Regions from separate parts of the Streptomyces pimonensis genome, predicted to be linked through region 2. Evidence: riboswitches for the same ligand, from Rfam matches in the RefSeq annotation. Region 2 holds a riboswitch; each other region holds the start of a gene.
The links. A riboswitch is a leader RNA that binds a small molecule or an ion and turns the genes downstream of it on or off. The one in region 2 is predicted to bind cobalamin.
Positions count from the first base shown of each region.

Region 1: another riboswitch for cobalamin. It lies ahead of KYY02_RS18730 (cobalamin biosynthesis protein); the one in region 2 lies ahead of KYY02_RS03260 (ribonucleoside-diphosphate reductase subunit alpha).
Region 3: another riboswitch for cobalamin. It lies ahead of KYY02_RS30530 (ABC transporter substrate-binding protein); the one in region 2 lies ahead of KYY02_RS03260 (ribonucleoside-diphosphate reductase subunit alpha).
Region 4: another riboswitch for cobalamin. It lies ahead of KYY02_RS22070 (energy-coupling factor ABC transporter permease); the one in region 2 lies ahead of KYY02_RS03260 (ribonucleoside-diphosphate reductase subunit alpha).

Region 1 covers NZ_JAHWZY010000017.1:88,701-96,283, reverse strand. Annotated here, with positions in the region: gene KYY02_RS18740 (inorganic phosphate transporter) at 1-1,022, shown strand, start outside; gene KYY02_RS18735 (hypothetical protein) at 1,063-1,284, shown strand; cobalamin riboswitch at 1,439-1,576, shown strand; gene KYY02_RS18730 (cobalamin biosynthesis protein) at 1,699-2,640, shown strand; gene KYY02_RS18725 (cobyric acid synthase) at 2,637-4,148, shown strand; gene cobN (cobaltochelatase subunit CobN) at 4,145-7,583, shown strand, end outside.
Region 2 covers NZ_JAHWZY010000002.1:155,184-162,766, reverse strand. Annotated here, with positions in the region: gene KYY02_RS03280 (GntR family transcriptional regulator) at 1-347, shown strand, start outside; gene KYY02_RS03275 (DUF3311 domain-containing protein) at 566-832, shown strand; gene mctP (monocarboxylate uptake permease MctP) at 829-2,457, shown strand; gene KYY02_RS03265 (GNAT family N-acetyltransferase) at 2,535-3,038, shown strand; cobalamin riboswitch at 3,054-3,227, shown strand; gene KYY02_RS03260 (ribonucleoside-diphosphate reductase subunit alpha) at 3,353-5,713, shown strand; gene KYY02_RS03255 (ribonucleotide-diphosphate reductase subunit beta) at 5,713-6,726, shown strand; gene KYY02_RS03250 (bifunctional albaflavenone monooxygenase/terpene synthase) at 6,799-7,583, opposite strand, start outside.
Region 3 covers NZ_JAHWZY010000049.1:34,483-42,065, forward strand. Annotated here, with positions in the region: gene KYY02_RS30510 (putative T7SS-secreted protein) at 1-2,300, opposite strand, end outside; gene KYY02_RS30515 (hypothetical protein) at 2,303-2,977, opposite strand; gene KYY02_RS30520 (hypothetical protein) at 2,967-3,389, opposite strand; gene KYY02_RS30525 (beta-xylosidase family glycoside hydrolase) at 3,649-3,921, shown strand; cobalamin riboswitch at 4,254-4,384, shown strand; gene KYY02_RS30530 (ABC transporter substrate-binding protein) at 4,448-5,488, shown strand; gene KYY02_RS30535 (FecCD family ABC transporter permease) at 5,485-6,549, shown strand; gene KYY02_RS30540 (ABC transporter ATP-binding protein) at 6,546-7,424, shown strand.
Region 4 covers NZ_JAHWZY010000023.1:8,687-16,269, forward strand. Annotated here, with positions in the region: gene KYY02_RS22050 (DNA repair ATPase) at 1-666, shown strand, start outside; gene KYY02_RS22055 (energy-coupling factor ABC transporter ATP-binding protein) at 686-1,519, opposite strand; gene cbiQ (cobalt ECF transporter T component CbiQ) at 1,516-2,265, opposite strand; gene KYY02_RS22065 (energy-coupling factor ABC transporter substrate-binding protein) at 2,272-2,781, opposite strand; gene KYY02_RS22070 (energy-coupling factor ABC transporter permease) at 2,778-3,503, opposite strand; cobalamin riboswitch at 3,534-3,716, opposite strand; gene KYY02_RS22075 (ABC transporter substrate-binding protein) at 3,917-5,506, shown strand; gene KYY02_RS22080 (ABC transporter permease) at 5,527-6,495, shown strand; gene KYY02_RS22085 (ABC transporter permease) at 6,501-7,409, shown strand; gene KYY02_RS22090 (ABC transporter ATP-binding protein) at 7,406-7,583, shown strand, end outside.

The sequences.
Region 1 (7,583 bases), on a different contig from region 2:
GTCCCGAGGTCATCTTCGCCGCGCTGGTGGGCGCGATCCTCTGGAACCTCCTGACCTGGCTGGTCGGTCTGCCGTCCAGTTCCTCGCACGCCCTCATGGGCGGTCTGATCGGCGCCGCCGTCGCCTCCGCCGGTCTCGGCGCGGTGCACGGCGACGTGCTGGTCACCAAGGTCCTGATCCCCGCGATCGCCGCCCCGCTGGTGGCCGGAGTCGCCGCGATGTTCGCGACCCGGCTGACCTACCGCCTGGGCAGGAAGGCCGACGGCAAGGCCTCCGAGAAGGGCTACCGCGCCGGCCAGATCGCCTCCGCCGGCCTGGTCTCCCTGGCCCACGGCACCAACGACGCCCAGAAGACGATGGGCATCATCACCCTCGCCCTGGTCGCGGGCGGCGCCGTCGCCCCCGACTCCGACCCCCCGATGTGGGTCATCCTCTCCGCGGGCATCGCCATCGCGCTCGGCACCTACCTCGGCGGCTGGCGCATCATCCGCACCATGGGCAAGGGCCTGACCGACCTCCAGCCGCAGCAGGGCTTCGCCGCCCAGACCAGCGCCGCGACGGTCATCCTGGCCTCCTCGCACCTCGGCTTCTCCCTCTCCACCACGCATTCCGTCTCCGGTTCCGTGATGGGCGCGGGCCTGGGCCGCAAGGGCGGCGTCGTCCGCTGGTCGACCGCCACCCGGATGTTCGTCGCCTGGGGTCTGACACTGCCGGCGGCGGCCCTGGTCGCGGCGCTCGCCGAGTGGGTCTGCGGCTTCGGCGACTGGGGCACCGCCCTCGTGGCCGTCTTCCTGATCGCCTCCAGTGCGGCGATCTGGAAGATCTCCCGGCGCGAGGTCGTCGACCACACCAACGTCAACGACCACGAGGCACCGGAGGCGGAGCCGTCCGGCGTGGTGACGCAGGCGATGGCCGCGGTGACCCCGCCCCCGGCGGGCACCCTGACCGACGACCTCTCGGCCACCATCCCGGCGCCGGCCCCCGCCGACCCGGCGGCCCCGCCGGCCACGACCACCGTCTGACCGCGACCCGGCAGACCCGGTACGAAGGAAGAAGAGCACCATGAAGATCGACTGGGCGGCCCTCGGCTCCGTCTTCGGCGTCAGCCTCGTGGTCACCGTGGTCCTGGTGGGCCTGTTCACTCTCGGCATCAACGGCCTCTCCCGCCGCGAGCGGGCCGCCGCCCAGGGCCAGCCGGCGGCCCTGGCGGTCACCGGCGCCTACGCCTGCTTCGCGGCGTGCGCGGCGGCGGTGGGGTACGGCATCTACCTGATCATGGCCTGATCACGGGCCGCACCGGTCCGGGCGGGCGGTGCGGGAGCCGAGGCTCCCGCACCGCCCGCCCGCGTGTACGCACCCCCTCCCGGGGTTCACCCACCGGAGTCCCCCTGTGGGCCTCAGCACACTTCAGCCTCGCAGGTCAACGGCAAGTTGACGGCCCTTCCAGGGCCGTGGTGGACTGCCTCAGCCACTACGGCGGCAGGAGAGGAAGCCGGTGCGATTCCGGCGCGGTCCCGCCACTGTCACCGGGGTGAACATCCCGGGAGCCAGGAACTCTCACCGCCGGTCTCGTCGAACCAGGGCGTGGACACCCTGAGTGAGGACATAACGCCATGCGCGGCTGCCTGCCGAGGTCGACCAGCGACACTCCGCCCCGTCCGGGGGCCGTCCCCTGCGGATCCGCGGTCGGCTGACCCCATGGGTACCGATCGCGTGTTCGCGTACGGTGCCGCCGCCGGCCTCCTCGGCGACCTGTTGCTCGGCGATCCCCGCCGGGGGCATCCGGTCGCCGCTTTCGGGCGGGCCGCGGCCGCCGTGGAACGGGTGCTGTGGCGGGACGACCGGGGCCGGGGCGCGATGCACACCGCCGTGTGCGTCGGCGGGACCGTGGCGCTGGGGAGCCTGGCCGCACGCCTCGTACGCTCCTCCCCCGCCGCCTCCGCCGCCCTGACCGGTGTCGCCACCTGGGCCGTCGTCGGCGGGACCTCGCTGGCCCGGGAGGCCCGCGCCATCGGACGGGCGCTGGAGGCCGGGGACGTCGAGGCGGCCCGGGCGCGGCTGCCGCACCTGTGCGGCCGGGACCCGCAGGCCCTGGACGCCGACGGGATCGCCCGCGCGGTGGTCGAGTCCGTCGCCGAGAACACCTCCGACGCCGTGGTGGGCGCGCTGGTGTGGGGCGCCGTCGCCGGGGTGCCGGGACTGCTCGGGTTCCGGGCCGTCAACACACTGGACGCGATGGTCGGCCACAAGTCCCCCCGTTACCGCCGCTACGGCTGGGCCTCCGCCCGCCTCGACGACGTCGCCGGGTGGCCCGGGGCGCGGCTGACCGCCGTGCTCGCCGCGCTCGCGGGACCGGACCCGCGCGGGTCCGTGCGGGCGTGGCGCGCGGACGCGGCGGAGCACCCGAGCCCCAACGCCGGACCCGTCGAGGCGTCCTTCGCGGGCGCGCTCGGCGTGCGGCTCGGCGGACCCCTCTCCTACGGCGGGCGGGTCGAGCACCGGCCCGTGCTCAACGGCGGCGGACGTGCCGTCGCCGTGTCCGACATCGACCGGGCGGTACGGCTCTCGCGGCGGGTCGGCTGGCTCGCGCTCGCGGCCGGCGCCGTCGCACGGAGCGCCATGAAGGGACGTACGTCGTGAGCGGCGGAGGGCTGCTGGTCGCCGGGACCACCTCGGACGCCGGCAAGAGCGTGGTGACCGCCGGGATCTGCCGGTGGCTGGTGCGGCAGGGCGTCAAGGTCGCGCCGTTCAAGGCGCAGAACATGTCGCTGAACTCGTTCGTGACGCGGGAGGGCGCCGAGATCGGGCGGGCGCAGGCCATGCAGGCCCAGGCCTGCCGGGTCGAGCCGACCGCGCTGATGAACCCGGTGCTGCTCAAGCCGGGCGGCGAGCGGTCCAGCCAGGTGGTGCTGCTGGGCAGGCCGGTCGGCGAGATGAGCGCGCGCGGCTACCACGGCGGGCGGCAGCAGCGGCTCCTCGGCACGGTGCTGGACTGCCTGGAGCAGTTGCGGGGCACGTATGAGGCGGTGATCTGTGAGGGGGCCGGCAGCCCGGCCGAGATCAACCTGCGGCGCACCGACATCGTGAACATGGGGATCGCCCGGAACGCCGGGCTGCCGGTCCTCGTGGTCGGCGACATCGACCGGGGCGGCGTCTTCGCGTCCTTCTTCGGCACCGTCGCACTGCTCTCCCCCGAGGACCAGGAGCTGGTCGCCGGGTTCCTGGTGAACAAGTTCCGGGGCGACGTGTCGCTGCTGGAACCGGGCCTCGACATGCTGCGCGGCCTGACCGGGCGGCGGACCTACGGCGTGCTGCCCTTCCGGCACGGGCTCGGCATCGACGAGGAGGACGGACTCAGGGTGTCGCTGCGCGGCGCCGTACGGGAGTCCGTGGTCGCCGCGCCGGTCGGTGAGGACGTGCTGCGGGTCGCCGTGTGCGCGGTGCCGCTGATGTCCAACTTCACCGACGTGGACGCGCTCGCCGCCGAGCCGGGTGTCGTGGTGCGGTTCGTGGACCGTCCCGAGGAGCTGGCCGACGCCGACCTCGTGGTGGTGCCGGGTACGCGCGGCACCGTGCGGGCGCTGGAGTGGCTGCGGGAGCGCGGGCTGGCGGACGCGCTGCGGCGGCGGGCGGCCGAGGGACGCCCGGTGCTCGGGATCTGCGGCGGGTTCCAGGTGCTCGGGGAGCGCATCGAGGACGACGTCGAGAGCCGGCGGGGCCGGGTCGCCGGGCTCGGCGTCCTGCCCGTACGGGTGCGGTTCGCCCACGAGAAGACGCTCACCCGCCCCGCCGGCCGGGCGCTCGGGGAGCCCGTCGAGGGGTACGAGATCCATCACGGGGTCGCCGACGTGCTGGGGGGAGACCCCTTCCTGGACGGCTGCCGGGTCGGACAGACCTGGGGCACGCACTGGCACGGCTCGCTGGAGTCGGACGGTTTCCGGCGGGCCTTCCTGCGCGAGGTGGCCGCCGCCGCGGGGCGCCGCTTCGTACCGTCCCCCGACACCTCGTTCGCCGCGCTGCGCGAGGAGCAGCTCGACCGGCTCGGCGACCTGATCGAACAGCACGCGGACACGGACGCGCTGTGGCGGCTCATCGAGTCCGGCGCGCCGCAAGGACTGCCCTTCATCCCACCGGGAGCACCCGCATGAGCACTGTGTTGTTGTTGTCGACCGCCGACACGGACCTGCTGGCGGCCCGTGCCTCCGGCGCCCCCTACCGGATCGGCAACCCGACCCGCGTGGACGTGGCGGCCGAGCTGCCCGCGCTGCTGGACGGGGCGGACCTCGCCGTCGTACGGCTGCTGGGCGGCAAGCGCGCCTGGGAGGACGGGCTCGCGGCGCTGAAGGCGTCCGGGATCCCCGCGGTGCTGCTCGGCGGGGAGACGGTGCCGGACGCGGAGCTCATGGCCGAGTCGACGGTGCCGGCCGGTGTGGTGGCGGAGGCGCTGCGGTACCTCGTCGAGGGCGGCCCGGACAACCTCACCGAACTGGCCCGTTTCCTGTCGGACACCGTGCTGCTGACCGGCGAGGGCTTCGAGGAGCCGCGGAAGATGCCGGAGTACGGCGTCCACGGCGAGCGTGCCCTGGAGCGGGGCCGCCCGACGGTCGGCGTGCTGTTCTACCGCGCCCACGAACTGAGCGGCAACACCGCCTTCGTGGACACGCTGTGCGACGCGATCGAGGCGCGGGGCGCCAACGCCCTCCCCGTGTACTGCGGTTCGCTGCGCGGCGCCGACCCGGAACTCTACGGGCTGCTGGCCGAGGCCGACGCCCTGGTCGCCACCGTGCTGGCGGCCGGCGGCACGCACGCCTCGCAGGCGTCGGCGGGCGGTGACGAGGAGGCCTGGGACATCGGGGCGCTCGCCGACCTGGACGTGCCGGTGCTGCAAGGGCTCTGCCTCACCTCCTCGCGCGCCGCGTGGGAGGAGTCCGACGCCGCCCTGTCCCCCATGGACGCGGCGATGCAGGTCGCCATCCCCGAGTTCGACGGCCGGCTGATCACCGTCCCGTTCTCCTTCAAGGAGCAGGGCCCCGACGACGTCCCGGTGTACGTCGCCGATCCGGAGCGGGCCGCGCGGGTGGCCGGGATCGCCGTACGGCACGCCCGGCTGGGGCACAAGCCGAACGCCGGGAAGAAGCTCGCGCTCGTCTTCACCGCGTACCCGACCAAGCACTCCCGCGTCGGCAACGCGGTCGGCCTGGACACGCCCGCGTCGGCGGTCCGGGTGCTGGACGCGCTGCGGGAGGCGGGGTACGCGGTCGACGGCTACCCCTCCGGCGGTGACGAGCTGATCCACCGGCTCATCGAGGCCGGCGGACACGACGTCGAGTGGCTGACCGAGGAGCAGCTGGCCGCCGCGCCCGCGCGGGTGCCGCTGGCGGACTACCGGGCATGGTTCGAGCAGCTGGACCCGGAGCTGCGGGACGGGATGCGTCAGGCATGGGGCGAGCCGCCGGGGTCGCTGTACGTCGACGGGGACGACATCGTGCTGGCGTGCCTGCGGTTCGGGAACGTCGTGGTGATGATCCAGCCGCCGCGCGGCTTCGGGGAGAACCCGATCGCGATCTACCACGACCCCGACATGCCGCCCTCGCACCACTACATGGCGGCCTACCGCTGGCTGGAGAACAGCTTCGGCGCCGACGCGATCGTGCACATGGGCAAGCACGGCACGATGGAGTGGCTGCCGGGCAAGGGGCTGGGGCTGGGCGCCGGGTGCGCGCCGGACGCGGTGCTCGGCGACCTGCCGCTGATCTACCCGTTCATCGTCAACGACCCCGGCGAGGGCACCCAGGCCAAGCGGCGCGGGCACGCGACGGTGGTCGACCACCTGGTGCCGCCGATGGCGCGGGCCGACACGTACGGCGATCTGGCCAAGCTGGAGCAGCTGCTCGACGAGTACGCGCTGGTCTCCGACCTGGACCCGGCGAAGGCGCCGGCGGTGCGCGCGCAGATCTGGACGCTGGTGAAGGCCGCCGAGCTCCACCACGACCTGCACGTGGACGACCAGCCGGACGACGACGCCTTCGACGAGTTCGTCATGCACATCGACGGCTATCTGTGCGAGATCAAGGACGTGCAGATCAGGGACGGCCTGCACGTTCTCGGCGGCGGCCCGGTCGGCGAGCCGCGCGTGAACCTCGTGCTGGCGGTGCTCCGCGCCTCGCAGGTGTGGGGCGGGCGGGCGAACGCGCTGCCGGGTCTGCGGGCCGCGCTGGCCGCGCACTTCGGGCTGGTGGAGAAGGAACTGCTGGCCGAGCCGGGCGCACCGGTGAAGGCGCCGGTGGAACTGACGGATCTGGTGGACGGTCCGGCGCGCAGCGGCGCGGACGTGATCGACCTGCTGGAGCAGCTGTGCCGGCGGTTCGCGGAGGGGATGGAGGAGCGCGGCTGGGCGGCCGGCTCGGTCCCCCCGCTGGTGCGGGAGGTGCTGGGCACGGAGCTCCCCGACGCCGTGGCCGTGCTGCGGTTCGCCTGTGAGGAGGTCGTGCCCCGGCTGGCCCGGACGACGGACGAGATCGGGCACATCCTGCGGGCGCTGGACGGCGGTTACGTCCCGGCGGGACCGTCGGGATCGCCCACCCGCGGGCTGGTCAACGTGCTGCCGACCGGGCGGAACTTCTACTCCGTCGACCCCAAGGCGATCCCCTCGCGGCTGAGCTGGGAGGTCGGGCAGTCCCTCGCGGACTCGCTGGTGCAGCGGTACCTGCAGGACACGGGCGCGTACCCGAAGTCCGTCGGCCTGACGGTGTGGGGCACCTCCGCGATGCGCACCCAGGGCGACGACATCGCCGAGATCCTGGCGCTGCTGGGGTGCCGTCCGGTGTGGGACGACGCGTCGCGGCGGGTGACCGGGTTCGAGGTGGTCGGCCTCGAGGAGCTGGGCCGGCCGCGCATCGACGTGACGGTCCGCATCTCCGGGTTCTTCCGGGACGCGTTCCCGCACGTGGTGGGGCTGATCGACGACGCGGTGCGGGCGGTGGCGGAGCTGGACGAGCCCGCCGAGTCCAACTACGTACGGGCGCACGCCGACGAGGACACCGCCGGGCACGGCGACCGGCGGCGGGCCACCGCGCGCATCTTCGGCTCGAAACCGGGGGCCTACGGGGCCGGTCTGCTGCCGCTGATCGACGCGCGGAACTGGCGCTCGGACGCGGACCTCGCCGAGGTGTACGCGGTCTGGGGCGGCTACGCCTACGGTCGCGGGCTCGACGGGCGGGCGGCGCGCGGGGACATGGAGACGGCGTTCCGGCGGATCGCGGTGGCGGCGAAGAACGTCGACACGCGCGAGCACGACCTCGTCGACGCCGACGACTACTTCCAGTACCACGGCGGCATGGTCGCCATGGTGCGGCACCTGACGGGGGCCAGCCCCGAGGCGTACGTGGGGGACTCGGCGACTCCGGACCAGGTGAGGACCCGCACGCTCGGCGAGGAGACGCACCGGGTCTTCCGGGCCCGCGTGGTCAACCCGCGCTGGATGGCGGCGATGCGGCGGCACGGCTACAAGGGCGCCTTCGAGATGGCGGCCACCGTCGACTACCTCTTCGGGTACGACGCCACGGCCGGTGTCGTGGACGACT
Region 2 (7,583 bases):
TCGAGCGGCTGCGCATGGCCAACGGCGAGCCGATGGCCATCGAGACCACCCATCTGAGCGCCAAGCGCTTCCCCGCGCTGCGCCGCAGCCTGGCGAAGTACACCTCTCTCTACACCGCCCTCGCCGAGGTCTACGACGTCCGTCTCGCGGAGGCCGAGGAGACCATCGAGACGTCCCTGGCCACCCCGCGCGAGGCCGGTCTGCTCGGCACCGACGTCGGCCTGCCGATGCTGATGCTGTCCCGGCACTCGCGGGACCGCGGCGGACAGCCGGTGGAGTGGGTGCGGTCGGTGTACCGGGGTGACCGGTACAAGTTCGTCGCCCGTCTGAAGCGCCCGCAGGAGTGACGCCGGCGGGCCCGAGCCGGGCCCGAGCCGTCTCCGGAACGCCCCGCGGACTCCCGGTGGAACGGGTGGTCGACAAGGTTCTCGTCGCTGCCGGCTCCCGGTCGAGCCGCTTCCCGGGCGCCGCTCCGCCGACGAGGGGGTTACGGCCGCACCGCACCCTGACCTAGATTTCCCTGCGCACGACCGCCGGTGATCAGTGAGGGGACGGGAGCCGTCTGATGTCGCAAGCCCCAGAAACCAGAGGAGGGCCGGTGGTGACGCCCATGCGGGTCGTCATCGCCCTCTGTCTCGTCGCGCCGTTCGTGGCCCTGCTGTGGGTCGGTTCGTACGCCAGGACCGAACCCGTCGTCATCGGCATCCCGTTCTTCTACTGGTACCAGATGCTGTGGGTGCTCGTCTCCACCGTGCTGACGATGGTCGCGTACAGGCTCTGGCAGCGTGACCAGCGCGCCCGCTCGGCCTCGAAGGGCGGTGCGTCGAAGTGAACGACGGCGTGAACGGCGTGGCACTCGCCGTCTTCGTCTTCTTCTTCGTGCTGGTCACGGCCATGGGATTCCTGGCCGCACGCTGGCGCAAGGCCGAGAACGAGCACAGCCTCGACGAGTGGGGACTGGGCGGGCGGTCCTTCGGGACCTGGGTCACCTGGTTCCTGCTCGGCGGCGACCTGTACACCGCGTACACCTTCGTGGCCGTACCGGCGGCGATCTACGCGGCGGGCGCGGCCGGCTTCTTCGCGGTGCCGTACACGATCCTGGTGTACCCGCTGATCTTCACCTTCCTGCCCCGGCTGTGGTCGGTGTCGCACAAGCACGGCTACGTCACGACGTCCGACTTCGTGCGCGGCCGGTTCGGCTCGAAGGGCCTGTCGCTGGCGGTCGCGCTCACCGGCATCCTGGCCACGATGCCGTACATCGCGCTCCAGCTGGTCGGCATCCAGGCCGTGCTGGACGTGATGGGCGTCGGCGGCGGCGAGGACACCCACTGGTTCGTCAGGGACCTGCCGCTGCTGATCGCCTTCGGCGTGCTGGCGGCGTACACGTACTCCTCGGGTCTGCGGGCCCCCGCGCTGATCGCGTTCGTCAAGGACACGCTGATCTACCTCGTGATCGCGGTGGCGATCGTCTACATCCCGATCAAGCTGGGCGGCTTCGACGAGGTCTTCGCCTCCGCGAGCGAGGCGTTCGGCCGGACCGACCCGGCCACGGGCGCGCCGCGCGGTGCGCTGGTACCGGACGAGGCGGGCCAGTGGACGTACGCCACGCTGGCGCTCGGCTCGGCGCTCGCGCTGTTCATGTACCCGCACTCGATCACCGCGACGCTGTCCTCGCGCAGCCGTGAGGTGATCCGCCGCAACACCACGATCCTGCCGCTGTACTCCCTGATGCTGGGCCTGCTGGCGCTGCTCGGCTTCATGGCGATCGCGGCCGGGGTCGAGGTCGACAACGGTCAGCTGGCGATCCCGCAGCTGTTCGAGAACATGTTCCCGGACTGGTTCGCGGGCGTGGCCTTCGCGGCGATCGGCATCGGCGCGCTGGTGCCGGCGGCGATCATGTCGATCGCGGCGGCGAACCTGTTCACCCGCAACATCTACAAGGACTTCATCAAGCCGGACGCGACGCCGAAGCAGGAGACCCAGGTCTCCAAGGCCGTGTCCCTGCTGGTGAAGGTGGGCGCGCTGGTCTTCGTCCTGACCATGGACAAGACGGTCGCCATCAACTTCCAGCTGCTGGGAGGCATCTGGATCCTGCAGACCTTCCCGGCGCTGGTGGGCGGTCTGTTCACCCGCTGGTTCCACCGCTGGGCGCTGATCGGCGGCTGGGCGGTCGGCATGGCCTACGGCACGGTCGCCGCGTACGGGGTGGCCTCGCCGACGCAGAAGCACTTCGGCGGGTCGTCGAAGGAGATCCCCGGCATCGGCGAGATCGGCTACATCGGCCTCACCGCGTTCGTGCTCAACGTCCTGGTCACGGTCGTGCTGACCTTCGTCATGAGGGCCGTCAAGGCGCCCGAGGGCGTCGACCGGACCAAGCCGGAGGACTACACGGCGGACGTGGGCGACCCCGGTGTCCGGGTCGAGCTCCCGCCGGCCACGGCGGACAGCGCCCACTGAGGCGGCGGGTACGGAGGTGACGGGCCGTCGGGGAGAACCGGTGGCCCGTCGTCGCACCCGTCCGGCACACTCCGCTCATGGACCTCGTCATCCGGCCGGTGGAACCCGGCGAGTACGAGGAACTCGGTGAGATCACCGCGCAGGCCTACCTGCTCGACGGGCTGCTGGACTTCGGGGAGAGCGACGGGTACCTCGGTGAGCTCAGGGACGTGGCGAAGCGGGCCGCCGCCGAGGTGCTGGTCGCCGTGGAGAACGGGGCGGTGCTGGGCGGGGTGACCTTCGTGCCGGGTCCCGGCCCGATGGCCGACACAGCGGGGCCGGGCGAAGCGGAGATCCGGATGCTGGCGGTCGCCCGCGCGTGCCGGGGACGGGGCGCCGGGGAGGCTCTGGTGCGTGCCTGCGTGGACCGGGCGCGGGCCGTCGAGGGATGCGGACGGGTCGTGCTGTCGGCCCAGCGCACCATGCGTGCCGCCCACCGCGTCCACGAGCGGGGCGGTTTCACCCGCACACCGGAACGCGACTGGTACCCGCTGCCGGAGCTGGACGACATCGTGCTCCTCACCTATGAGTTGACGCTCTGAGACCAGCACGACACAAGATATGGGGTTGCTGGCGGCAGTCGGCACAAGATGTATGCTCATGCTCGCTGTCGTCGCAGGGGAATCCGGTGTGAGTCCGGAACTGTCCCGCAACGGTGTACCCATGCCTGCCCTCCCCGAGGCGCGCGCACGGGCGTCAGTCCGAGGACCTGCCGACAGTGCGCCCGGCCGTCCGGTCCGGGTGCCTGGACGTCCGGGCCTCGTGGAATGGGCCGGTGGACGCGGCGCCGCGTGCGCTCGTGTGCTGCCCTCCTGCCCTCTTCGAGGCCCCGTGCCGAGCGAGGGAGAGCCCCCACGTGACCATCGCGCCAGCCGATCCGGCCTCAGCGATCGACGTGACCGAGGAGAGCGGCGGTCCCGGTGCCGCGCTGCTGCGGACCCTGACCGAGCTGACCGCCGACCTGCCGGACGCCGACCCCGGCCGGGTCGCCGCCGCCGCGCTGCGCGGCCGGTCCGCTTCCGCCGACGCGGCGGAGCTGCGGGAGCTGGCCACCGAGGCGGCGGCCGGGCTCATCTCCGAGGACCCGGCCTACTCCCGGCTCGCCGCCCGGCTGCTGACCATCGGCATCCGCGCCGAGGCCGCCTCGCAGGGCGTCACCTCGTTCACCGGGTCCGTCGCGACCGGGCACCGCGAGGGCCTGATCGCCGACCGGACCGCCGGGTTCGTCCGGTCGCACGCCGCCCGCCTGGACGCGCTGATCGCCCCCCGGGCCGACGACCGCTTCGGCTACTTCGGCCTGCGCACCCTGTACAGCCGCTACCTGCTGCGGCACCCGGTCACCCGCAAGGTTGTCGAGACGCCCCAGCACTTCCTGCTGCGGGTCGCCGCCGGACTCGCCGAGGACGACAGCGCGCGCTCCGTGGACGAGGTCGCCGCGCTGTACGGGCTGATGAGCCGCCTGGACTACCTGCCCTCCTCCCCCACGCTGTTCAACTCCGGCACGCGCCACCCGCAGATGTCGTCCTGCTACCTCCTCGACTCCCCCAGGGACGAGCTGGACTCGATCTACGACCGCTACCACCAGGTCGCCCGCCTCTCCAAGCACGCCGGCGGCATCGGCCTGTCCTACTCCCGCATCCGCGCCCGGGGTTCGCTGATCCGCGGCACCAACGGGCACTCCAACGGCATCGTCCCGTTCCTGAAGACGCTCGACGCCTCGGTCGCCGCCGTGAACCAGGGCGGGCGGCGCAAGGGAGCGGCGGCGGTCTACCTGGAGACCTGGCACTCCGACATCGAGGAGTTCCTGGAGCTGCGCGACAACACCGGTGAGGACGCCCGCCGCACGCACAACCTGAACCTCGCGCACTGGGTGCCGGACGAGTTCATGCGCCGGGTGGACACCGACGGGCAGTGGTCGCTGTTCTCCCCGGCGGACGTGCCCGGACTGGTCGACCTGTGGGGCGAGGAGTTCGACGCGGCGTACCGGGCCGCCGAGGCGGAGGGCCTGGCGCGGAAGACCCTCCCGGCCCGCGAGCTGTACGGCCGCATGATGCGCACCCTCGCACAGACCGGCAACGGCTGGATGACCTTCAAGGACACCGCCAACCGCACGGCGAACCAGACCGCCGAGCCGGGCCACGTCATCCACTCCTCGAACCTGTGCACGGAGATCCTGGAGGTCACCGACGACGGGGAGACCGCGGTCTGCAACCTGGGGTCGGTCAACCTCGGCGCCTTCGTGGCGGACGGGGACATCGACTGGGAGCGCCTGGACGCGACCGTGCGCACGGCCGTGACGTTCCTCGACCGGGTCGTCGACATCAACTTCTACCCGACCGAGCAGGCGGGCCGCTCCAACGCCCAGTGGCGCCCCGTCGGTCTCGGCGCCATGGGCCTGCAGGACGTCCTCTTCAAGCTGCGGCTGCCCTTCGACTCCCCGGAGGCGAAGGCCCTGTCCACGAGGATCGCCGAGCGGATCATGCTCGCCGCGTACGAGACCTCCGCCGACCTCGCCGAGCGCTGCGGCCCCTTCCCGGCCTGGGAGAAGACCCGTGCCGCCCGGGGCGTGCTGCACCCCGACCACTACGGCGTCGAGCCCACCTGGCCGGAGCGCTGGGCGGCGCTGCGGACGCGGATCACCTCCGTCGGGATGCGCAACTCGCTGCTCCTCGCGATCGCGCCCACCGCCACCATCGCGTCGATCGCGGGCGTGTACGAGTGCATCGAGCCGCAGGTGTCCAACCTGTTCAAGCGCGAGACGCTGTCCGGTGAGTTCCTCCAGGTCAACTCGTACCTGGTGGACGACCTGAAGCGGCTCGGCGTGTGGGACGCGCGCACCCGTGAGGCGCTGCGCGAGGCGGGCGGCTCGGTGCAGGGCTTCGCCTGGATCCCCGAGGACGTGCGGCGGCTGTACCGCACCGCCTGGGAGATCCCGCAGCGCGCTCTGATCGACACGGCCGTCGCCCGCACCCCGTACCTCGACCAGGCCCAGTCGCTGAACCTGTTCCTGGAGACGCCGACCATCGGCAAGCTCTCCTCGATGTACGCGTACGCCTGGAAGCAGGGCCTGAAGACCACGTACTACCTGCGCTCCCGCCCGGCGACCCGGATCGCCCGCGCGGCGGCCCGGACCACCGTCCCCGTCCAGCAGGCGGCCGACCCCGAGGCCGTCGCCTGCTCCCTGGAAAACCCCGAGTCCTGTGAGGCCTGCCAGTGATGACCAGCGGAACCAAGAACCTGCTCGACCCGGGCTTCGAGCTGACTCTGCGCCCCATGCGCTACCCCGACTTCTACGAGCGCTACCGGGACGCCATCAAGAACACCTGGCACGTCGAGGAGGTGGACCTCCACTCGGACGTGGCCGACCTGGCGAGGCTCAGCCCCGAGGAGCAGCACCTGATCGGCCGGCTGGTCGCGTTCTTCGCGACCGGCGACTCGATCGTGGCGAACAACCTGGTGCTGACCCTGTACAAGCACATCAACTCCCCGGAGGCGCGGCTGTACCTGTCGCGGCAGTTGTTCGAGGAGGCGGTGCACGTCCAGTTCTACCTGACCCTGCTGGACACGTACCTGCCCGACCCGGACGACCGGGCGGCGGCCTTCGCGGCCGTGGAGAACATCCCGTCCATCCGGGAGAAGGCCGAGTTCTGCTTCCGGTGGATGGACTCGGTGGAGGAGATCGACCGGCTGGAGACCCGGTCGGACCGCCGGCGCTTCCTGCTGAACCTGATCTGCTTCGCCGCGTGCATCGAGGGCCTCTTCTTCTACGGGGCGTTCGCCTACGTCTACTGGTTCCGCGGCCGGGGCCTGCTGCACGGTCTGGCGACCGGCACCAACTGGGTGTTCCGCGACGAGACGATGCACATGTCCTTCGCCTTCGACGTGGTCGACACCGTGCGCAAGGAGGAGCCGGAGCTGTTCGACGAGCAGCTCGGGCAGCAGGTCACCGACATGCTGCGCGAGGCGGTCGAGGCGGAGCTGCAGTTCGCGCGTGACCTGTGCGGGGACGGGCTGCCGGGCATGAACACCGAGTCGATGCGCCAGTACCTGGAGTGCGTCGCGGACCAGCGGCTGGTGCGGCTGGGCTTCGCGCCGGTGTACGGCTCGGAGAACCCGTTCTCCTTCATGGAGCTCCAGGGCGTCCAGGAGCTGACGAACTTCTTCGAGCGGCGTCCGTCCGCGTACCAGGTCGCCGTGGAGGGCACGGTCGACCTGGACGAGGACTTCTAGGACGCCGTGCGCCCCGGTGCCGCCCCACGCCGCCCCTGCGGTGCGGTGCGGCGCCGCGCGCCGGGCGGCCGGTCAGCGGGGCACCGCCCGCAGCAGCAGGCCGCGCGGCCGCAGCGTGATGCCGATCCGGGGCCGGAGGTCGGAGCCGGGCACGTGGGCGAAGCGGTAGGCGGAGGCGACCACCGCGGTGACGAGCGTGAGTTCGGCCATCGAGAAGTGGTCGCTGGGGCACTTGCGGTTGCCCACGCCGAACGGGCTCATCGCGTACCTGGGCACGTTCCCCGCCCGCTCGGGGAGCCAGCGGTCGGGGTCGAACTCCTCGTGCCGCTCGTACGAGCGCCGGTCGCGCTGGACCGCGTACGGGCTGTAGATGAGGTCCGCTCCCTCGGGAATGCGGTATCCGCCGAGTTCCGTGTCGGTCACCGCGCGGCGGGTCAATATCCACACGGCCGGATACAGCCGCAGGGTCTCGACGACGACATTCGCGGTGTACTCCAGCTTCCGGACGTCCTCGAATGCGACCGGTCGGTCGCCCACGACGGTTCTCACCTCTTCGCGGATCCTGTCACCGACTTCCAGGTGCTCGGTGAGAACCAGGAGGAGCGACATGATCGTGGCTCCGACGGTTTCACTGCCGGGGGTGAGGATGGCGACGACCTGGTCGTGGATCTCCTGTTCCCCTATGGGCTCGCCGTTCTCGTCCCGCGCCTCCAGCAAAGCCGTCAGCAAATCGTTCGGCTTTCGACCGCTCGCCCGCCGGTCGGCGACGATCTCGTCGACCAGGACATGCAGATCGGCCAGCGCGCGGTTGAATTCCCGGTTGGCCGGGAGCGGAACCCTGTAAAGCGGTCCGAGCG
Region 3 (7,583 bases), on a different contig from region 2:
ACCTCCACCGGCAGCTCGAACGGACCGCGCTCGACGCGCAGTCCGGAGCCGTCCGGACGGACGGCCGAGACCAGCCGCCCCTCCTCGTCGTACGTGAAGCCGGTGGTGCAGCCGAGCGGGTCGGTGCGGGTGAGCAGGTTGCCGTGGGTGTCGTGGGTGAACCGGGTGGTGTGGCCGAGCGCGTCGGTCGTGGCGATCACCCGGCAGCGGTGGTCGACGAGGTGGCGGGTGGTGCGGCCGTCGGCGGTGGTGAGCGTGGTGGTGCGGTGGCCGGTTTCGGGGTCGGGTTCGGTGTAGGCGAGGGTGATCTGGACGTGGCCGGCCTCGCCGCCCTCGGCGACGACGCGGTCGCGGTCGTCGTAGACGTAGTCGTAGCGGCTTCCGTTGGAATCGATCCAGGCGGTGACGCGGCGGTGGTCGTCGTAGACGAAGGCGGTGGTGGCGCCGGAGGGCTTGGTGGCGGTGGCGAGGTCGCCGCCTTCGTAGCCGTAGGCCATCAGCGGCAGGTCGGTGCCGTCCTCGCCCGCGCCGGCCAGCAAGAGGGCGGTGATCCGGCCGTCGGCGCAGGTCAGCTTCACCTGGTGGCCGGCCGAGTGGACCAGGGCCAGCGGCAGGCCGTCGTCGGCGCGGTCGACGGTGACGGTGTGGCCGTTGCGGTCGGTGAGGGACGTCAGCCAGGCGGTTCCGTCGCCGCCGGGTTCGACGCCGGGCGGGGCGGTGAAGTGGCGGGTCAGGCCGGTGTCGGGGTCGGTGAGCGTGTAGTCGCCGTCCCCGTCGCGGGCCAGCAGGGTGCGGGCGGTGCCGGAGTCGGGGCGGGCGGGGGTGCCGGGGACCGGGTGCGGATAGGTGATCAGGAGGCCGTCGGCGCCGGCGTGGACGACGCCGACCGGGTCGATCTCCAGGCGCTCGTCGACGGTGGACGTCCAGGACGGCCCCAGGAAGCGGCCGGCCGTGCAGCCGGACTCGGTGCGCCGGGTGAACACCAGCGGCAGGATGCCGGGGATCTCCACATCCGTCTGGGGCAGGAACATCCGGCCCGAGGCGAGGTCGACGGGGTCGGTGCCGTCGGTGGTGCGGGTGCCGTCGGGGCGGTCGTGGGTGCCGCCGGGGGCGTCGTCGACCAGGTTGCGGAGACGGGCGGCGTCGGCGGCGTCCGCGGCGATGCGCACGCTCTTGACCGCGGCGCCGCCCCCGCCGGTGGCCGCGGTCAGCGCGAGGTCGGGGACGAGCCGGCCGAAGCCCTCGTAGGGGTCCTTCATGAAGTCGCCGACCATCTGCCTGCCGGTGCCCACCGGGTCGTTGGCGGCCAGCACCAGGCCGGAGGCCAGGTTGTTGAGGTTCGTGGCGTACTCGGCGGGGTGGGTGATGTTGTACGGGTCCAGCGGGTTGATCCCGCGCACGAAGTTCACCAGCCCCGCGCTGCCCTTGATGATCCCGCCGCGGACGTGGTCGCCCATGATCTGCCACTCCCGCAGGCCGTCACCCGCCTGCTGCGCGTACGACGGCTTCTCGGGGGCCAGGTCCCGCGCCGCGCGGACGGCGCTGCGGGCGGTCTCCGCGGCCGTGTTCCGCTGCTCGCGGGCGTCGGCGAGGATCTCCTGGGCCTCCTGCATCAGCTTCCTGCCCGGGTCCTGGAACGTGGCGGCGGGGCGGGGCGGCAGCGTGGACGGGTCGCGCTGCTCCGGGGGCTGGGCGTTGTAGCGCTCGACGGCCCTGTTGTAGCCGTCGACCTTCTCGCGGTGGGCGTCGGCGGCGTCCTCGGACGCCTCGACCCCGTCCTTCCACTTCTCGATCGCCGTCTGCGCCTGCCCCTGTGCCCAGGTCACGGTGGAGGCGAACGACTCCAGCGCGGCGGCCGCCTCCTCACAGGCGTCGGCGCCCCTGAACCACTTGGGCGGCTGGGTGCTCACCGCCGTGCGCAGCGCCTCGGCCGCCTTGCCCTCGAGCCGGGAGGAGTCCAGGCCCTTCAGCCCCTCGCCGGCGTCGTCGAACGCCTTCCGGAAGGCGCGGAGTTTCCCGGCGGTGGAGCGGATCTTCTCCGGACTGCCGTAGATGAGCTTGGTCTTGTCCTCGGTCTGCCCGAGGTCCAGCTCGTCGACCTCGGCGCCCATCCGGTTCGCGACCGAGCGCGACTGCTCGCGCACCCAGTCCGCGCCGGACTCCCAGCCGACGTCGTCCAGCCGGTCCGCGGTCCAGTTCCCCGCGCCCTCGACCCGGTCGCCGACCCACTCGACACCGTCCTCGACCGCGTCCTCGACCGAGTCCGGCGTGATGTCCTTGATGAAGTCGCCGATGCCCACGTTCAGTCACCCCCGCCGTCGCCCGGCCCGCCCTGTCCACCCTGCTGCTGCGCCTGCCGGGCGCGTTCCTCGGGCGAGGGACCGAACGTCTCGTCCAGCGCCCGGTCCCACTCCTGCTCGTCGACGCCCAGCGCCTCGTTGAGCATCTCCGACCGCCGGCCGCCCTGTCCCTCCGTGAGCAGCGTCCGGCCGGTGTCCTTCCAGGTCTGCTCCATCTCCTGGCCCGCCCGGTCCCACGACCCGGCACTCCAGTCCGGGTCCAGGGCGTCCGGCGTGAACACCTCGCCCCAGCCCTGTCGGGTGATCTCCTCCTCGGAGGCGTGCGGATTGCCACCCGCCACGGAGTTGACCCCCACCTTCAGCGCCCCCTCGACGTACTGGTCGTGCTCCCACTGCGTGCCGGCCGCCAGACCGAGCCGGTCCGCGAGCTCGCTGGCGTCGTGCACCAGGGCGCGCACGCCCCACTCCCAGCGCTCGCAGAAGTCCTCGAAATCGACCGACAGCCCGTGGTGCCCGGCCTCCATCCCCGTCATCGACAACTGGGAGAAGCCCTTGCCCATCACCGAGCCGGTCGCGCCGCCCAGGTCGCCCAGCCCGTCGATGGTGGCGCCCACACCCTGCGTGAACTTCGCCACCGACGCCTCGTCGAAGCTCAGGTCCAGCCCGTCACCGCCCACGACCACGCTCCTCCCCGGCCGTCCCGGCATCGACGGCGGCCCCGTCCGGAACGATCCCGGTGACCGGCGGGAAGAACATCGACCCGTCCTCGGTGGCGATGTCCACGGCGAGGCCGGCGGGCTCTCCCAGGCCCGGCACGATCTCGTCCACGATGCGCGCGCCCAGCAGCGCGGCGTACTCCACCGGCCGCTCCCCCGGCCCGTGAACAAGCGCGAACCGGGCCAGCGCCGTCTCGTCCGTGAAGGCGCACACCCACCGCACCCCGCCCGAACGCGCGCTCCACAGGCGCCCGTCGACGGACGGGACCAGCAGGACCGTCCTGCGCATCTCGCCGACCAGCGCCCGGGGGTCGCCGACCCCCGCCCGCCGCTCGGCGATCCGCTCGGCCAACGCCGTCCTGGGCTGCTCCACGACCCCTCCCTCGTTCCGGACGATGCCTGATGAGACCGTAGGCCATGACGCGCGGGGCCGGGGTGACGGTTCTCATGTCCCGTGAGGACGCGGCGCGGGCGCGGACGGACCTGTGGCCACGGTCTGTCGGCCGGCACGGCGGACCGTGGCGTGGCCGGTGTCCGCCGGCGCCTCCACCACTTGAACGCAAGCGCGTTCGACATCACGGTCCGTGCTTCCACGGTGCGGTCGTCCAGGGTTCGAGAGGCACACGAGGCGCATGCGGCAGTCAACCGCCCAGATCATCCGCAATCCGGTCCTGCCGGGTTCGCACCCTGATCCGTCCGCGCTGCGCGTGGGCGCCGACTGGCACCCCGTCGGACCGCCCCTCGACGCCACCGTCCTGTCCGACGAGCACGCCGAGGAGTTCGAGGACGGCCGGATCCGGGCCCTCGGCCTCACCGGCGCGTTCGCCGGCCTGTGGGCCTGGGACCTCACCGGGGGCGGTCTGCCCGCCGATTTCGACGAGGCGGCCTGGCGCGCGCTCCGTTGACGTCGTATGACGCGCCCCCGGGAAGACCCTTCGAGGGCGGAGCCGTGGTCCAGCGGGCTGTGCCGGCCTGCGGCGGCCGGTGGTTCAGGGGATGGCCGGGGCCGGGGAGGGACTGCCCGCCGTGGTCACCGGGGCGCGGTGCGACGGCTCCGTCGCCCTGCCCGAAGGCGGCCGTACCGGCCGGGCACGGGGCCTCGGCAGCCGCCCGCCGCAGGCCGGCGGACGCGTGCGCCCGGAGCCCGGGACGGGTGCTTCGGGCCGCACCCGCGGGGCTGTGGTAGCTTCCGAACGCCAGTCGAACCCGTGCACACGGCCTTCCGCGTGCACGGGTCAGGGAATCCGGTGGGAGCCCGGAACTGACGCGCAGCGGTGAGGGTGACGGGCGGGGCAGCAGCCACTGGACGACGGTCACAACCGGGTCCGGGAAGGCGTTCCGCCGGGGTGATCCCGAGTCCGAAGACCTGCTGGCGACCGATCGTCCGCACGGGCCCCGCGTATGGGTCCTGACGTTGAGGAAGCCGCCACCGTGCATCTGCCACGTCCCGCCCGCTGTTCCGTCCTGCTCCTGACCGGGGCGCTGTTGCTCACCGCGTGCGGTTCCGGCGCGGGGTCCGGCTCGTCCGGAAAGCCCGCCCCCGCCGGAGCGCGGGCCGTCACGCTCGACAACTGCGGGCAGGAGGTGACGGTCGGGGCCCCGCCGAAGCGGGCCGTGTCCCTGAACCAGGGCACCACCGAGATCCTGCTCTCCCTCGGCCTGGCCGACCGCATGGTGGGGACGGCCACCTGGACCGACCCGGTCATGAAGGGACTGGAGCGGGCCGCCGCGAAGGTGCCCCGGCTGGCCGACGACCAGCCGTCGTTCGAGCGGGTCCTGGACGTCGAACCGGACTTCGTGGCCTCCTCCTTCGCCTCCACCCTGGGCAAGGGCGGGGTGGCCCCCCGCGACAGGTTCGAGGAGCTCGGCGTGCCCACGTACCTCTCGCCCGCCGACTGCGAGGGCAAGGACAACAGCGGCGACGGCGACGGCTCGCGGACGAAGCCCCTGACCATGGACACCGTCCACCGCGAGGTGCGGGAACTGGCGCGGGTCTTCGGGGTGGAGGAACGGGGCGAGAGGCTGGTCGCCCGGCTGGGGAGCCGGGTGGCGGAGGCCGCGTCCGGGATCCGCGCGGGGGACACCACCGTGCTGTACTGGTTCGCGAACCAGGAGTCCCCCTACATGGCGGGCTGCTGCGGTGCGCCCGGCGTCATCACGAACGCGCTCGGCGCGAAGAACGTCTTCGACGACACCACGCAGGAATGGCCCCAGATCAACTGGGAGACCGTCGCCGACCGCGACCCCGACGTGCTCGTCATCGGCGACCTCACCCGCAGGTCGCAGACCGCCGAGTCGGCCGAGAAGAAGATCGCGTTCCTGGAGTCGAACCCGGCGACGAGGAACATGGAGGCGGTGAGGGAGAAGCGGTACGTGCTGCTCAGCGGGCAGGCCATGAACCCGACGATCCGCACCGTCGAGGGCGTGGAGAAGGTGGCCGCCGCGCTGCGCGAGTACGGGCTCGCCGGATGACCACCACGCCGCGGTCCTCCCCGGCCCGCCCGCCGCGGGGCGCCGCGGGTGCGCTGCGCGGCGTGGCCGGCCTGGGCGCCGGGCTGGCGGTGCTCGCCGCGTCCGTCGCCGTGGCCATCACCATCGGCCCGGCGGACATCGGTGTCGGCGACGCCTGGTCGGTGGTCGCCTCCCGTCTGGGGTGGGGCACGACGGAGCTGACCCCGATCCGGGAGGGCATCGTCTGGAACCTGCGGCTGCCGCGCACCCTGCTCGCGGCGGTGTGCGGTGCCGGGCTCGCCGTGTGCGGCGCGGTGATGCAGTCGTTGCTGCGCAACCCGCTCGCCGACCCCTTCGTCCTGGGCGTCTCCTCCGGGGCGTCGACCGGCGCCGTCGTCGTGATCGTCCTCGGCGCCGGCGGCGGTGTCCTGTCCGTCTCCGGCGGCGCGTTCGTGGGCGCGGTGGGCTCGTTCGCGCTGGTGCTGCTGCTCAGCCACACGCTCGGCGGGACGACGGACCGCGTGGTGCTGTCCGGAGTGGCCGCGATGCAGCTGTTCTCCGCCCTGACCTCGTTCGTGGTGACGACGACGGCCGACGCGGAGACCACCCGGGGCGTGCTGTTCTGGCTGCTCGGGTCGCTCGGCGGGGCCGGCTGGACCGAGGTGGGGCTGTGCCTGGCCGTCCTGGCGCTCGCCCTCGTGGTGTGCCTGGGGCACGCACGCACCCTGGACGCCTTCGCCTTCGGCCGGAACGCCGCGGCGACCCTCGGGGTCGCGGTCGCCCGGACCCGACTGGTGCTGCTGTGCGTGACCGCGCTGCTGACCGCCGCGCTGGTCAGCTCGGCCGGTGCGATCGGCTTCGTCGGCCTGGTCCTGCCGCACGCCGCCCGCGCCCTCGTCGGCCCGGGGCACGCCCGGCTGCTGCCGGTCACCGCGCTCGCCGGGGCGGTGTTCCTGGTCTGGGCCGACACCCTGGCCCGTACCGTCCTCGATCCCCGGGAGGTGCCGGTGGGCGTGGTGACCTCGCTGGTCGGCGTCCCGGCGTTCGTCCTGGTGCTGTACCGCACGAGGAGGATGCGATGACGGCCGGCGCCCAGCGGCGGGACGGGGTCGCCCGGCGCCCCGGCCCCGGGCGGGCGACCGCCGGACAGGCGTCCACCGGGGAGCCGCCCGCCGGGTCGCCCACCCTCGCCGCCGACCGCGTGAGCCGCGGCGTCGACGGACGGCTGATCCTCGACGGCGTGAGCCTCGCTCCCCGCCCCGGCTCCGTGACCGGGCTGCTCGGCCCCAACGGCTCGGGGAAGTCGACGCTGCTGCGGCTGCTGGCCGGCGTCCTCGCCCCCGCCTCCGGCGTCGTCACCCTCGACGGGCGTCCCCTCGGCGACTGGGGCCGCCGGTCCGTGGCCCGGCGCGTGGCCGTCGTCGAGCAGCACGCCGACACCCTCGTCGAGCTGACCGTCCTCGACGTCGTACGCCTCGGCCGCATCCCGCACCGCCGCGCCTGGACCCCCGCGACCGCGGCGGACGAGGAGGCCGTGCGCACCGCCCTGGAGCGCACCGGCCTCGCCGACCGCGCCGACCAGCCCTGGCACACGCTCTCCGGCGGCGAGCGGCAGCGCGTGCAGATCGCCCGCGCCCTGGCCCAGGAACCGCGCGAGCTGCTGCTGGACGAACCGACCAACCACCTCGACATCCAGCACCAGCTCGACCTGCTGAACCTGGTCGCCGAGCTGCCCGTCACCAGCGTCGTCGCCCTGCACGACCTGAACCTGGCGGCCATGTACTGCGACCAGGTCGTCGTGCTCCGGCAGGGCCGGGCGGTCGCCGCCGGCACCCCGGGCGGCACGCTGACCGAGTCCCTGATCGCCGACGTCTACGGCGTACGCGCCGCGGTCACCCGCCCCGGCCCCGGCGACCGGCCGCACATCCGCTTCCTGGGCACGGTGGCCGGGAACTGACGACGGCCGGCGCCCGGGCGACGGAGTCCGCGGGGAGCGTGCGGTCCGCCTGCGGACCGCACCACGGTCGTGGTTCGGCCGGGGCCGTCGCGGACCGGGTCACCGTGGCCGATGTCGTTGGTCCAAGCCGACGACCGCGCGTCCGGACCGGGCTTCGCG
Region 4 (7,583 bases), on a different contig from region 2:
GACGTCTTCGCGCTCAGCTTCGTGGAGAACGCCCTCACCGCCAACCCGGTGCTCGCCCCGCTCGCCGGCCGCGACCGCGCCGACCTGGACCTGCTGATCCGCCTCGCCGAGAACGACCCCACCGCCCGCGCCGACCGCCTCGTCCACCCCTACGCCCCCACCGAACTGGACCGCGTCCTTGCGGTGCTGCGCCACCTGCTCACCGCCCGCCGCACGGTCCTCGCCGTCAACGCCGCCTACATCGCCTCCGCCGCCCAGTCCGACGAGGCCCGCACCGAGCCGCCGTTCCGGCTCCAGGGCTCCTACCGCAACATGAACAAGATCGCCCAGCGGATCCAGCCCGTCATGAACGCCGCCGAGCTGTCCGCCGTCATCGACGACCACTACACGGCCGAGGCCCAGACCCTCACCACCGGAGCCGAGGCGAGCCTGCTCAAACTCGCCGAACTGCGCGGCACCCTCACCCCCGACCAGGCGGTCCGCTGGACCGGGCTGAAGGCGGCCCACGTCCGCACCGTGGCCCTGGGCGGCCCCGACGAGGACGCCCTGGCCCGCGCGGTCGCCGCCCTTTCCCTCCTCGGCGACCGCATCGCCGCCGTCGAGTCGGCCATCACCCGGGCCACCGACCTACGACAGCTCACGGCCGACCCGGGGGACAGGGCCTGAGGCCGCCGCGGTCGGCCCCTCACAGCACCTGCAGCGCCGCCAGCTCCTCCGGCGTACGCGGATTGGCGGCGCCGCCCGCCAGCAGCCCCCGGGCCCGCAGCAGCCTCCCGACCGCCACTCCCCACGGCAGCCGCAGCCCCGCCGTCGTGAGGAGGTCCGTGCGGGCCAGCATGTCGGCCGCGGGTCCGGTGTGCGCGCCGGACGGGGTGAGCAGGGCCGCGTCATCGGCCCAGCGCAGGGCCAGGTCCACGTCGTGGGTGGCCATGACGACCGTCGTACCGTTCTCGCGCAGGCCGTCGAGGGTCGCCAGAAGGCGTTCCTGGCCGTCGGGGTCCAGGCCCGCCGTCGGTTCGTCGAGGACCAGGACACGGGGCCGCATCGCGACCGCGCCCGCGATCGCCGTCCGCTTGCGCTGCCCGTAGGACAGCAGGTGTGTGGGACGGTCGGCGAGGGCGGCGATGTCCAGCGCGGCCAGCGCCTCCGCCACCCGGGCGCGCACCTCCGCGTCGGGCAGGCCGAGGTTCAGCGGGCCGAAGGACACGTCCTGTCCGACGGACGCGGCGAACAACTGGTCGTCGGGGTCCTGCACCACCAGCTGCACGGTGGTGCGCAGCGCCGTCAGGCCCTTGCGGTGGTAGCGGACCGGTCGCCCCTCGACGGTCAACTCGCCTCCGTCCGGACGCAGTCCCCCGCTCAGCAGCCGCATCAGCGTCGTCTTGCCGCTGCCGTTGCGTCCCAGCAGCGCCAGCGCGCGCCCCTCGCGCACCTCGAAGTCCAGGCCGCTGAGCACGGGCGGGCCGTCCTCGTACGCGAACGACGCGCCCCGCAGGGCCACCAGGACGGTCCCGCTCACGACAACGGCCTTTCCAGTAGGAGGGCGAGGGCGGCCAGCGCCGCCAGCAGCGCCACGCTCAGCGCCGTGAACCGGACGGAGACGCGGACTTCGGGCACCAGCACGCGCAGGGTGCCGTCGTAGCCGCGCCCGGCGAGCCCGGCCTGCAGCCGCGCCGCCCGGTCGAAGGACCGGACGAACGCGGTCGCGCCGAGCCCGCCCAGCGAACGCCACGCCGCCGCCCGGGTGGTGTGCCCGAGCCGGGCCGCCTGCGCCTCCCGGACGCGGCGCACCGAGTCCAGCAGCAGGAAGCTCATCCGGTACGTCACCAGCGCCACGTCCACGAGCGGGGCCGGTACCCCGGCCCGCACCAGGCGCGGCAGCAGGTCGGACATCGGTGTGGTGAAGGCGAACAGCAGGACGCCCAGCGAGGCCGCCGACGTGCGCAGCAGCACCTCCCCGGCGCGTGGCGGCCCGTCCTCGGCCCAGGACACGAACCCGCCCGGCCCGCCCACCCGCACCAGCAGCGTCAGCGCTCCGGTGACGCAGAAACCCAGCGGCACCCGGTACGCCCGCCACAGCCGCCGGCCCGGCACCCCGGCCGGGCCGAGCAGCACCGCGAGCGCCGTCACCAGTACCAGGGCGGCGCCCGGCCACGGCGGCAGCGAGATCGCCAGCACGGTGAGGCCCAGTCCCAGCACCGCCTTGTCCACGGGATGACGGCGGCGCCAGCGGCTGCTGTGCGCCGCCGCGTCGATCGGCAGCACGTGGTGTCAGTCCCGCCGCCGGGGCGCGGCCCCGCCGCCCGGACCGGGGCCGGCCCCGGTCCGGAATCCGTCACCGGCCGCGGGGCCGTCGCCGTCCTGTGCGGTGGCCGGTCCGCCGACGGCGTCCCGTCCCGTCGCGCCGCCCGGCCGGCTGTCGGCAGTGGCGGCGTCCGCACCGGCACCCGGTCCCGGGCCGGTCTCCGCCGCGGCGAGCGCCCGCGCCTCCCCCTGCCGCCGCCCGCGCCGCACCCCGAAGCAGTACCCGAGGACGCCCGCGCCGAGCGCGGCCTGGAGGGCGAACAGTGCCGACTCGATCTCGCCGGACGGCGGTTCGTACAGCGGCGAGAACCAGGGCTCGTAGTCCGGGTCGATCTCGGTGATCGCGGTCTCCGCCTCGGCGTCCGCGCCCGCGAACGGCTCCTCCTTGTGGTCGCCGAGCCCGAACACCAGCGGGATCACGGCGAGCGCGGCCACGAGCACCAGCAGCAGCGTGTTGATCCTGGCGTTGCGGCTCATCGGGCCGCCTCCGCCGAGTCCGCCGCCTCCGCCGGGTTCGCGGTCCCCCGTCCGGCCACCGAGGCGACCAGCACCCCGAGCCGCGTCAGCTCCGCCTTGCCCGACTGCACCAGCATGCGCATCACCAGCACGGTCAGCAGCCCCTCGCTCACCGCGAGCGGGATCTGCGTCACGGCGAAGACGGAGCCGAACTTGCCCAGCGCTCCCAGGAACCCGCTGCCGGGGTCGGGGAAGGCGAGCGCCAGCTGCACGCTCGTCACGCAGTACGTCGACAGGTCGGCGACGAACGCGCCGAAGAACACCGCCACCATCAGCGGCACGTCGCAGCGGCGCAGCAGCCGGTAGACCCCGTACCCGGCCCAGGGGCCGACGACCGCCATCGAGAAGACGTTGGCGCCCAGGGTGGTCAGCCCGCCGTGGGCGAGCAGCAGCGCCTGGAACAGCAGGGTGATGGTGCCCAGCACCGCCATCACCGGCGGCCGGAACAGGATTGCGCCCAGACCCGTGCCGGTGGGGTGGGAGCAACTCCCGGTGACCGACGGCAGTTTCAGCGCGGACAGCACGAACGTGAACGCTCCCGACGCGCCCAGCAGCAGTGTGCTCTCGGGATGTTCCCTGACGTCACGGACGAGCGACCGGGCTCCGTGGACGAGGAACGGCGCCGACGCGACGCCCCAGGCGGCCGCGTGCGCCGGAGGCAGGAAACCCTCGGCGATGTGCATGGCTCAGCAGACCCTCTCCAGCACCTCGTGGATGGTTGACGCGCCTTGGCCGGTCTCCTGGCTGACGGGTACCACCGTCCGTGCCCCGCCTTCCCGGGCCCCGAGGGACCCAGTGGCCGTCCGTGAGGACTGGAGCCGGACTTCCCGATCACAGTGGCGAGGGCCGCACCGGTATCGCACCGATTTCCCGTCACCAAGGCGTGGTGACAGTAGTGCCCGTTCCGGTCCGGTGACAAGCGGCCGTCGGGGGCGCGCGGACGGCGCCCGGCGGCTCGCGACCGGGCGCACACCTGCGTGCCCGACAGGAGCGGAGCTTCCCGCAAAGGCGGGGAGTGAGGGGCCGCCGTTCTGGGCAGCACCTTGCTGCAATTAATATGCAACAACGGTTTCCGGGCAACATGGAGTGAGGTTCGATGACGACCCGACGAATACGGGGGGCCGCCGCCGCGGTCGCGATGGCCGGTGCGGTCGCCGCCTGCTCGGCGCCGGGCGACGGCGGCGCGGGCGGCGGGGCGTCCGCCGACTCCGTCGTGATCGGGGTCCCGTCCGAACCGGACACCCTCAGCCCCCTGCTCGGCTACGGCAAGGACGGCAACTCCAAGATCTTCGACGGGCTCCTCGCCCGCGGCGCGGACATGGAGCTGAAGCCCGCGCTGGCGAAGGCCCTCCCCGAGGTCACCGACGGCGGCCGTACCTATACGTACACCCTGCGCGACGGCGTGAAGTTCAGCGACGGCGAGCCGCTGACCGCCGACGACGTGGTCTTCACGTACGAGACCGTGCTGGACGACAGGACCAACAACACCGCCAGGAGCGAACTGGACGCGATCAAAGAGGTCGAGGCGGACGGCGACGACAAGGTCGTCTTCACCCTCGACTACCCCTACGCGGCCTTCGCCGCCCGCACGGTGCTGCCCGTCGTCCCCGAGCACGTCGCGGGCGGGCAGGACCCCAACACCGGCTCCTTCAACACGAAGCCGGTCGGCACCGGACCGTACGTCCTCACCGACTGGAGCAAGGGCGAGAAGCTCACCTTCAAGGCCAATCCGCACTACTGGGGCGGCGCCCCGGAGGTGGAGAAGCTCACCATGGCGATCATCGCCGACGACGACGTCCGCGCCACCCGGCTGCGCTCGGGCGACCTCGACGGCGCGACCCTCCCGCCCAACCTCGCCGCCACCTTCAAGAGCGACGACGGCAAGAAGACGTACCGGGCGACGTCGTACGACTTCCGCGCCGTCACCCTCCCCACCGGCAACCCGGTCGCCGGCGACACCGCGATCCGCCGCGCCCTGGACCTCGCCGTGGACCGCGAGGCCATGGTCGACAAGATCCTCGACGGCGCCGGCCGCCCCGCCTACGGCCCGCTGCCCGTCGACGACCCCTGGTACGCCAAGGGCATCGACCGCCCCCAGGACCTCGACGAGGCCGGGAGCATCCTCGACGAGGCCGGCTGGAGGACCGGTGAGGACGGCATCCGCGCCAAGGACGGCCGCCCCGCCCGCTTCACCCTCTACTACCCCTCCGGCGACAAGGTCCGCCAGGACCACGCCCTCGCCTACGCCTCCGACGCCAAGAAGGCCGGCATCGACGTCCAGGTGGAGAGCGCCACCTGGGAGGTCATCGAACCCCGGATGAAGCACGACGCCGTCCTCGCCGGCTTCGGCAGCACCGGCGATCCCGACTTCGGCCTCTACACGCTCCTGCACTCCTCGCTCGCCGGCGACGGCTTCAACAACATGGCCCTCTACGACAACCCGGCCGTCGACGAGGCCCTCGACACCGGCCGCCGCGGCCAGGACCCCGAGGACCGCAAGGACGCCTACGACACCCTCCAGCGCGAACTGGTGAAGGACCCCGGCTACACCTTCCTCACCCACATCGACCACATGTACGTCCTCGCCGACCGCTGGAAGGACCTGACCACCCAGGTCGAACCGCACGAGCACGGCTTCGCCAGCGGCCCCTGGTGGAACGTCGAGGACTGGCAGCCCAAGGCATGACGACCCTCCCCTGGGGAGAGATGACCCGGCTCACGGCACGGCGGGCCCTGTCCGCCGTGCCCGTGCTGCTCGTCGTCACCTTCGGCGTGTTCGCCGTCGCCGCCGCCTCCCCCTTCGACCCCGTCAAGGCGTACGCCGGCACCGCCGCGCTCGGCGCCGACCAGGAGACTTTGGACCGGCTGCGGGAGAACCTCGGCGTGGACCGGCCCTTCACCGTCCGCTGGTGGGACTGGCTGACCTCCGCGCTCGGCGGTGACCTCGGGCAGTCCAGCGTCATGCGCCAGCCCGTGGCCGAGGTGATCGGCGAACGCATGGTCTGGTCGGCCCTGCTGTGCGCCGTCGCGTTCGCCCTCGCCGTCCTGCTCGGCACCGTGCTCGGCGTCCTCGCCGCCCGCCGCCCCGGCTCGCTCCTCGACCGTACGGTCACCTCCCTCGCGTACGCCCTGGAGGCCGCCCCGGTCTTCTGGACCGCCCTGCTCGCCGTCTGGCTGTTCGCCCTCGAGCTGGGCGTCCTGCCGGCCGGCGGTCTCACCGACACGGGCAGCGACCGGGTCACCTTCGGCCAGGTCGCCGGCCACCTGGTCCTGCCCGCCGGCGTCCTCGCCGTCTCCCAGCTGCCCTGGTTCACGCTCTACGTCCGTCAGGGCGTCGGCGACGCCCTCGCGGAGGACCCCGTACGCGGCGCCAGGGCCCGCGGCCTGAGCGAACGCACCGTCCTGCTCGGCCACGCCCTGCGCTCCGGACTGCTGCCCGTGCTCACCCTGATCGGCTCCCGCGTCCCCGAACTCATCACCGGCGCCCTGTTGGTGGAGACCGTGTTCAGCTGGCCGGGCATCGCCGCGGCCACCGTGGAGGCGGCCACCTCCGTCGACTTCCCGCTGCTGGCCGCGCTGACCACCCTCGCCACCGCCGCCGTCCTCGCCGGAAACCTCCTCGCCGACCTGCTCTACGGACTGATCGACCCGAGGGTGAAGCTGAATGAGATGTGACCACCATGGCTGACACCACCGCCGTGACGAGGACGAGGACGGGGACGGGGACGGGGACGGCGTGGCGCGCGCACGGCGCCGCCCGCCGCTCCACCCACACCCTCCGCCTGCGGGTCTCCGCGACCCTGGTCGCCGTGACGGTCCTCGCGGTGCTCCTCGTACCGCCGCTGGTCCGGCTCGACCAGCAGGCCGTCGACCTCGCCGCCAAACTCCTGCCGCCGTCCTGGGCCCATCCCTTCGGCACCGACGACGTGGGTCGCGACCTGCTGCTGCGCTGCGTCTACGGGCTCAGGGTGTCGTTGTTGGTGGGCGTGGTGGCCGCGCTCGCCGCCACCGTGATCGGCACCGCCGTCGGCGCCACCGCCGGCGCGCTCGGCGGCCGGGTCGACCGCGTGGTCATGCGCCTGGTCGACACCTTCTCCTCCGTACCGCACCTGCTGCTCGGCGTCTTCATCGTCGCCATGTTCCGGCCGGGCGTCTGGCCGGTGGTGATCTCCGTCGGCCTCACCCACTGGCTGTCCACCGCCCGCATCGTGCGCGCCGAGGTCCTCTCGATGCGCTCCCGCCCGTACATCGACGCGGCCGTCTCCGGCGGTGCCTCCCGGTGGCGGGTCGTCGTACGGCACCTGCTGCCCGGAGTGCTGCCCCAGGCCGGCCTCGCCGCCGTCCTGATGGTGCCGCACGCCATGTGGCACGAGTCGGCCCTGTCCTTCCTCGGCCTCGGCCTGCCCGCCCACACCGCCAGCCTCGGCACCCTCATCCAGGACGCCCGTGGCTCCCTGCTCGCCGGGCAGTGGTGGCCGACCCTCTTTCCCGGCCTGTTCCTGATCGTCCCCACCCTCGCCGTCGCCGGCCTCGCCGGTGTCTGGCGGGAGCGGATCAACCCCCGCCGCCGATCGGAGCTGGCCCTGTGACCGAGCGATCCCCCGTACTGTCGGTGCGCGGCCTGTCCGTACGCTTCCTGCTGCCGGGCGGCCGCCGGGTCGCCGCCGTCACCGACGCCCGCTTCGACGTGGCGCCCGGTGAATGCCTCGCCCTGATCGGTGAGAGCGGCTGCGGCAAGTCCGTCCTCGCCTCCGCCCTGCTCG